Regions from separate parts of the Streptomyces sp. NBC_00376 genome, predicted to be linked through region 1. Evidence: predicted binding sites of a transcription regulator. Region 1 holds the regulator's gene; the other holds the start of a gene.
What was found. The regulator HrcA, encoded in region 1, represses chaperone genes, less so after heat shock. The targets are predictions, from matches to a motif close to TTNGCACTCNGNNNNNCNGAGTGCNAA.
Positions count from the first base shown of each region.

Region 2: groL (chaperonin GroEL) is a predicted target of HrcA. The motif match lies at 1,781-1,807, and genes of this name have one in related genera.

Region 1 covers NZ_CP107960.1:5,885,529-5,888,936, reverse strand. The annotation lists gene dnaJ (molecular chaperone DnaJ) at 1-953, opposite strand, end outside; gene hrcA (heat-inducible transcriptional repressor HrcA) at 954-1,970, opposite strand; gene OG842_RS26430 (MBL fold metallo-hydrolase) at 2,170-2,892, shown strand; gene OG842_RS26425 (DUF3097 domain-containing protein) at 2,925-3,408, shown strand, end outside.
Region 2 covers NZ_CP107960.1:3,949,517-3,952,924, forward strand. The annotation lists gene groL (chaperonin GroEL) at 1-1,618, opposite strand, end outside; gene OG842_RS17775 (cold-shock protein) at 2,037-2,243, opposite strand; gene OG842_RS17780 (MoaD/ThiS family protein) at 2,665-2,943, opposite strand; gene thrC (threonine synthase) at 2,974-3,408, opposite strand, start outside.

The DNA of each region.
Region 1 (3,408 bases):
CCCCGCAGATGCGTGATGCCGCGGCCGTGCAGCGGCACCGACTGGCCGGACTGGGTGCCCGGCCGGATGTCGACCTCCTCCAGGCCGTCGAGCGTCTCCAGCGGCACCTTGGTGCCGAGCGCGCCCGCCGTCATGGGGATGGTGACCGTGCAGTGCAGGTCGTCGCCGCGGCGCTGGAACACCGAGTGCGAGAGCTCGTGGATCTCCACGTACAGATCGCCGGCCGGGCCGCCGCCGGGGCCGACCTCGCCCTCGCCCGCGAGCTGGATGCGGGTGCCGTTGTCGACACCGGCGGGGATCTTCACGGTGAGCGTGCGCCGCGAGCGGATGCGGCCGTCACCGGCGCACTCCGGGCACGGGGTCGGCACGACCGTGCCGAAGCCCTGGCACTGCGGGCAGGGCCGCGAGGTCATGACCTGGCCGAGGAAGGACCGGGTGACCTGGGAGACCTCGCCGCGGCCGCGGCACATGTCACAGGTCTGGGCGGAGGTGCCTGGGGCGGCGCCCTCACCGCTGCACGTCGTACAGACGACGGCCGTGTCGACCTGGATGTCCTTGGTGGTGCCGAACGCCGCCTCGGCGAGATCGATCTCCAGACGGATCATCGCGTCCTGGCCGCGCCGGGTGCGCGAACGGGGCCCGCGCTGCGACGACGTACCGAAGAACGCGTCCATGATGTCGGAGAAGTTGCCGAAGCCGCCCTGTCCGAATCCGCCCGCGCCACCGCCGCCGGAGGCGGACAGCGGGTCGCCGCCGAGGTCGTAGACCTGCTTCTTCTGCGGGTCCGACAGCACCTCGTAGGCGGCGTTGATCTCCTTGAACCGCTCCTGGGTCTTCGGATCGGGGTTCACATCCGGGTGCAGCTCGCGGGCGAGCCTCCGGAATGCCTTCTTGATCTCGTCCTGAGATGCGTCGCGGCGCACGCCGAGTACGGCGTAGTAGTCCGTGGCCACTTACGACTCCGCCAGGATCTGTCCGACGTAACGTGCCACTGCGCGTACCGCTCCCATCGTTCCGGGGTAGTCCATGCGGGTCGGTCCGACCACGCCGAGTTTGGCGACTGCCTCGTCGCCCGAACCGTAGCCGACCGCGACGACGGACGTGGAGTTGAGCCCTTCGTGGGCGTTCTCGTGCCCGATACGTACGGTCATGCCCGAGTCCTTGGCCTCGCCGAGCAGCTTCAGCAGCACGACCTGCTCCTCCAGTGCCTCCAGCACCGGCCGGATCATCACCGGGAAGTCGTGCCCGAAGCGGGTGAGGTTGGAGGTGCCGCCGATCATCAGCCGCTCCTCCGTCTCCTCGACGAGGGTTTCGAGCAGGGTGGAGAGCACGGTGGACACGGTTCCCCGGTCCTCGCTCTCGAAGGATTCCGGCAGGTCCTGCACCAGCTGCGGGACGTCCGCGAAGCGGCGTCCGACGACCCGGCTGTTGAGCCGGGCCCGCAGATCGGCGAGAGAGGTCTCGCCGAACGGGGCGGGGCAGTCGATCATGCGCTGTTCGACCCGGCCGGTGTCCGTGATGAGCACGAGCATCAGCCGGGCGGGTGCCAGGGAGAGCAGTTCCACGTGCCGCACCGTCGAGCGGGTCAGCGAGGGGTACTGCACGATGGCGACCTGCCGGGTCAGCTGCGCGAGCAGCCGTACGGTGCGGCCCACGACGTCGTCGAGGTCGACCGCGCCGTCGAGGAAATTGTGAATGGCGCGACGTTCCGGCGTCGAGAGGGGCTTGACCCCCGCGAGCTTGTCGACGAAGAGCCGGTAGCCCTTGTCCGTCGGAATGCGTCCCGCGCTGGTGTGGGGCTGGGCGATGAAGCCCTCGTCCTCCAGCACCGCCATGTCGTTGCGGACGGTTGCCGGGGAGACTCCCAGCTTGTGCCGCTCGGTGAGCGCCTTGGAGCCGACGGGCTCCTCCGTGCCGACATAGTCCTGGACGATGGCGCGAAGCACTTCGAGTCTGCGTTCGCTGAGCATCGCGCACACCTCCAGCTGTGTTTCCTCGTTGGTTCTCGGGTCGTTCCTGTTTCTCTGCCCAGGAATCCGCCTGGCACTCTGTCAACGCGAGTGCCAGCAACCCCCCGGCCAGTGTACGGCGGCCGAGTGGGGACCTAGCAAGGGCGACCGACCACGCTACCTCGCGACCTCACAGGTGGTTTGCGGATAGCGTCACGGTATGGATGCCTCTTGGGAAGAGTTCGGCTGGGAGCGACTCGGTCGCGGAGTGGGGCGGAGGCGCCTTCCCGGGTGGGACGCGACGGTCGCACTGGTGTCGGGAACGGACGGAGTGCTCCTCTACGACACCGGATCGACGCTCCGCGAGGGCGCCGAGGTGCGGGCCCAGACGCAGGCCCTGCTCGGCCGGAGGGTGACGCATATCGCACTCAGCCATCCCCATTTCGACCATGTGCTGGGCACGGCCGCGTTCTCCGGCGCCCAGGTGTACGGGGCGGTCGGCATGGCCGAGCTGCTGAAGCACGGGAAGGACGAGCTGCACAGCTCGGCCGTGCGCCACGGGGTCGAGGAGCACGACGCGGTGGAGGCCGTCGACGCGCTGGTCGCGCCGCAGCACGAGGTGTGCGGCGAGTGGACGCTCGATCTGGGCGGCGGACGCAAGGTGCTGCTGGCCGACGTGGGCCCCGCGCACAGCAGCCACGACCTGGTGGCGGTCGTCCCCGGCTCCCCCGCGATCGTGCTCTGCGGCGACCTGGTCGAGGAGTCCGGCGAACCGCAGGCGGGCCGGGACGCCTTCCCCGCCCGGTGGCCGGCCTCCCTGGACCGGCTGCTGGCGCTGGGCGGCGAGGACGCGGTGTACGTGCCGGGGCACGGGGCGGTGGTGGACGCGGCGTTCGTACGCGACCAGCGCGAACAACTGGCCGTGCGCTTCGGCGTGTCGTGACCCCCGGGGCCAAGTCGTCCTATCGTCGTCCGATGCGCAGCTACCAGCCGGACCTGACCCCGCCGTGGAAGAGGTCCGCCCCCGTTCCCGAGGTGCCCGCCGAAGCCGATCTGGTCGTGGAGGAGGTCGCCACCGGATTCTGCGGCGCGGTGATCCGCTGCGAGAAGACGGCCCAGGGTCCGACGGTGACCCTGGAGGACCGCTTCGGCAAGCACCGGGTGTTCCCGATGGAGCCGCGCGGCTTCCTGCTGGAGGGCCGGGTCGTCACCCTCGTACGCCCCTCGGCCGCCGCTCCGGTGCGCCCCGCGCGGACGGCCTCGGGTTCGGTCGCGGTGCCCGGGGCGCGCGCCCGGGTCGCGCGGGCGGGCCGGATCTATGTGGAGGGCCGGCACGACGCGGAGCTGGTCGAGCGGGTCTGGGGCGACGACCTGCGGATCGAGGGCGTGGTCGTCGAGTACCTGGAGGGCATCGACGACCTTCCCGCCGTCGTGCGCGAGTTCTCCCCCGGCCCGGACG
Region 2 (3,408 bases), 1.9 Mb from region 1:
AGTCCATGTCACCGCCCGGCATGCCGCCCGGAGCGGCCGCGGCGGCCTTCTCCGGCTTGTCGGCGATGACGGCCTCGGTGGTGAGGAAGAGCGCGGCGATGGACGCGGCGTTCTGCAGGGCGGAGCGCGTGACCTTCGCCGGGTCGAGGATGCCCTCGGCGATCATGTCGACGTACTCGCCGGTCGCGGCGTTCAGACCGTGGCCGACGGCCAGGTTGCGCACCTTCTCGACGACGACGCCGCCCTCAAGACCACCGTTGACGGCGATCTGCTTGAGCGGGGCCTCCAGCGCCAGCTTGACGGCGTTGGCGCCGGTCGCCTCGTCACCCGAGAGCTCCAGCTTCTCGAAGACGGCCGAGGCCTGGAGCAGAGCCACGCCACCACCGGCGACGATGCCCTCCTCGACGGCGGCCTTGGCGTTGCGCACCGCGTCCTCGATGCGGTGCTTGCGCTCCTTGAGCTCGACCTCGGTCGCGGCACCGGCCTTGATGACGGCCACGCCGCCGGCCAGCTTCGCGAGGCGCTCCTGGAGCTTCTCGCGGTCGTAGTCCGAGTCGGAGTTCTCGATCTCGGCGCGGATCTGGTTGACCCGGCCCTGGACCTGGTCGCTGTCACCGGCGCCGTCGACGATGGTCGTCTCGTCCTTGGTGATGACGACCTTGCGGGCGCGGCCGAGCAGGTCGAGACCGGCGTTCTCCAGCTTGAGGCCGACCTCCTCGGAGATGACGGTGCCACCGGTGAGGATGGCGATGTCGCCGAGCATGGCCTTGCGGCGGTCACCGAAGCCCGGGGCCTTGACGGCGACGGACTTGAAGGTGCCACGGATCTTGTTGACGACCAGGGTCGACAGGGCCTCGCCCTCGACGTCCTCGGCGATGATCAGCAGCGGCTTGCCGGACTGCATGACCTTCTCCAGCAGCGGAAGGAGGTCCTTCACGTTGCTGATCTTCGAGTTGACGATCAGGATGTACGGGTCGTCCAGGGACGACTCCATGCGCTCCATGTCGGTGGCGAAGTACGCCGAGATGTAGCCCTTGTCGAAGCGCATACCCTCGGTGAGCTCCAGCTCCAGACCGAAGGTCTGGGACTCCTCGACGGTGATGACGCCTTCCTTGCCGACCTTGTCCATGGCCTCGGCGATGAGCTCGCCGATCTGGGTGTCGGCGGCGGAGATGGAGGCCGTCGAAGCGATCTGCTCCTTGGTCTCCACGTCCTTGGCCTGCTCCAGGAGGGCGGCGGAGACGGCCTCGACGGCCTTCTCGATACCCCGCTTGAGGGCCATCGGGTTGGCACCCGCGGCGACGTTGCGCAGGCCCTCGCGGACGAGAGCCTGGGCGAGAACGGTGGCGGTGGTCGTACCGTCGCCGGCGACGTCGTCCGTCTTCTTGGCGACCTCCTTGACCAGCTCCGCACCGATCTTCTCGTACGGGTCCTCCAGCTCGATCTCCTTGGCGATGGAAACACCATCGTTGGTGATCGTGGGGGCGCCCCACTTCTTCTCAAGGACGACGTTGCGACCCTTGGGGCCAAGGGTGACCTTGACGGCGTCGGCGAGCTGGTTCATGCCGCGCTCGAGACCGCGCCGGGCCTCCTCGTCGAACGCGATGATCTTGGCCATGTGAAGTGGTCCTCCCGGACAGGGGTGGATTTCTCCGGACCGAGTGGCGCCCGCGACGGACGGCCTGCGTGAGCCGGTGGTTCCTTGCCCCACCGGCCCGCGGGCCTCACCGGCCCGGTCCAAGTTCTGTCACTCTCACCTGGAGAGTGCTAACGCCAATGATTAGCACTCGACCCCCTCGAGTGCAAGCGTCCCCCTCGGGATGTGGACAACCCCGGAGGGTCGCGGAGGGGTGTGGAGGGCTGTGGAAAACGTCCGGCGGCGCAGGCCGGGACGGCATGCGCCGCCTTGCATGCGCGGGCGCGCACCCGGCGCGCGCAGGGCGGCCGCGACGCACCGAGGGCCCGTACCCCCTGGGTACGGGCCCTCAGCGCGTGAGTGCAGTGCGTGAATGGTGTCGTTGGCCGACCGTTCGAACTCAGCCGACGGCGAGCTTGACCATGTCTGCCTGCGGCCCCTTCTGGCCCTGCGAGATCTCGAATTCAACTCGCTGACCCTCTTCGAGGGTGCGGTACCCGTCCATCTGGATCGCGCTGTAGTGGACGAAAACATCCGCACCACCGTCGACCGCGATGAAGCCGTACCCCTTCTCCGCGTTGAACCACTTGACGGTGCCCTGAGCCATGCCTAACTCCCCTATTACTGGCCCTTGCGCAGGACCGCACTTCGCGGACCCGGGTCAGAACTCACCCTCCGACAGGAGAGGGTGTGTGCGCCGGAACGCGTCGACCGCGGCTGAATGTATCTGCCCAACTGCCCTCTGCAACAGGTCAATCGGACGAGAATTCTCGGCCGCACCGAACGCCCGAATATGGGGAATTCATAAGATTCCTGGGCAAGTCGGGCCAGGCAAAGGCGACTTATGCCGCAAGCACATCGCACACTTTGGCTGCATCTTGTCGCGGCCGGGCGCATTCTCATATGCGGGCGGCACGGGCAGCTGGGGGGACTTCCCACACTCTACCGCGCTCAACCATGCAGAATTGCCCCCTCCGCGATTGAAGCGGAGGGGGCAATTCGATAACGCGGTGGGGTCGGACGGGGCGTCAGCAGCCGCCGGCCACGGCCGGGATGATCGAGATACCGGCGCCGTCCGGCGTGGCCGTCTCCAGACCGCCCTCAAAGCGCACGTCGTCGTCGTTGACGTACACGTTCACGAAGCGGCGCAGCTTGCCCTGGTCGTCCAGGACGCGGGCGGCGATGCCCGGGTGGTTCTGCTCCAGGGACTCGATGACCTGGGAGAGGGTCGAGCCCTCGGCCGGGACCTCGGCCTGGCCGCCCGTGTAGGTGCGGAGGATGGTGGGGATGCGGACCTTGACGCTCATGGTGGGTGCCCTTCCTGGAGTCTCGGGTGGTCAGCTGGTGGCGAGGCCGGCGGCGCGGAACGCGTCCAGGCTGGGACGGATCGTCGCGGTCGCCTGAGAGGTTTCGGCCACCGCGTCGAGGGTCTTGAGGCCGTCACCCGTGTTGAGTACGACGGTGGTCAGCGACGGGTCGATCAGACCGGCCTCGATGAGCTTCTTCGTCACGCCGACCGTCACACCGCCCGCCGTCTCCGCGAAGATGCCTTCGGTGCGCGCCAGCAGCTTGATCGCGTCGACGACCTGCTCGTCGTTCACGTCCTCCACGGCGCCGCCGGTGCGGCGGGCGATGTCCAGGACGTACGGGCCGTCGGCCGGGTTGCCGATGGCGAGGGACTTGGCGATCGTGTTCGGCTTCTGCGGCCGGACGACGTCGTGGCCGCCCTTGTACGCGACCGAGACCGGCGAGCAGCCCTCGGCCTGGGCGCC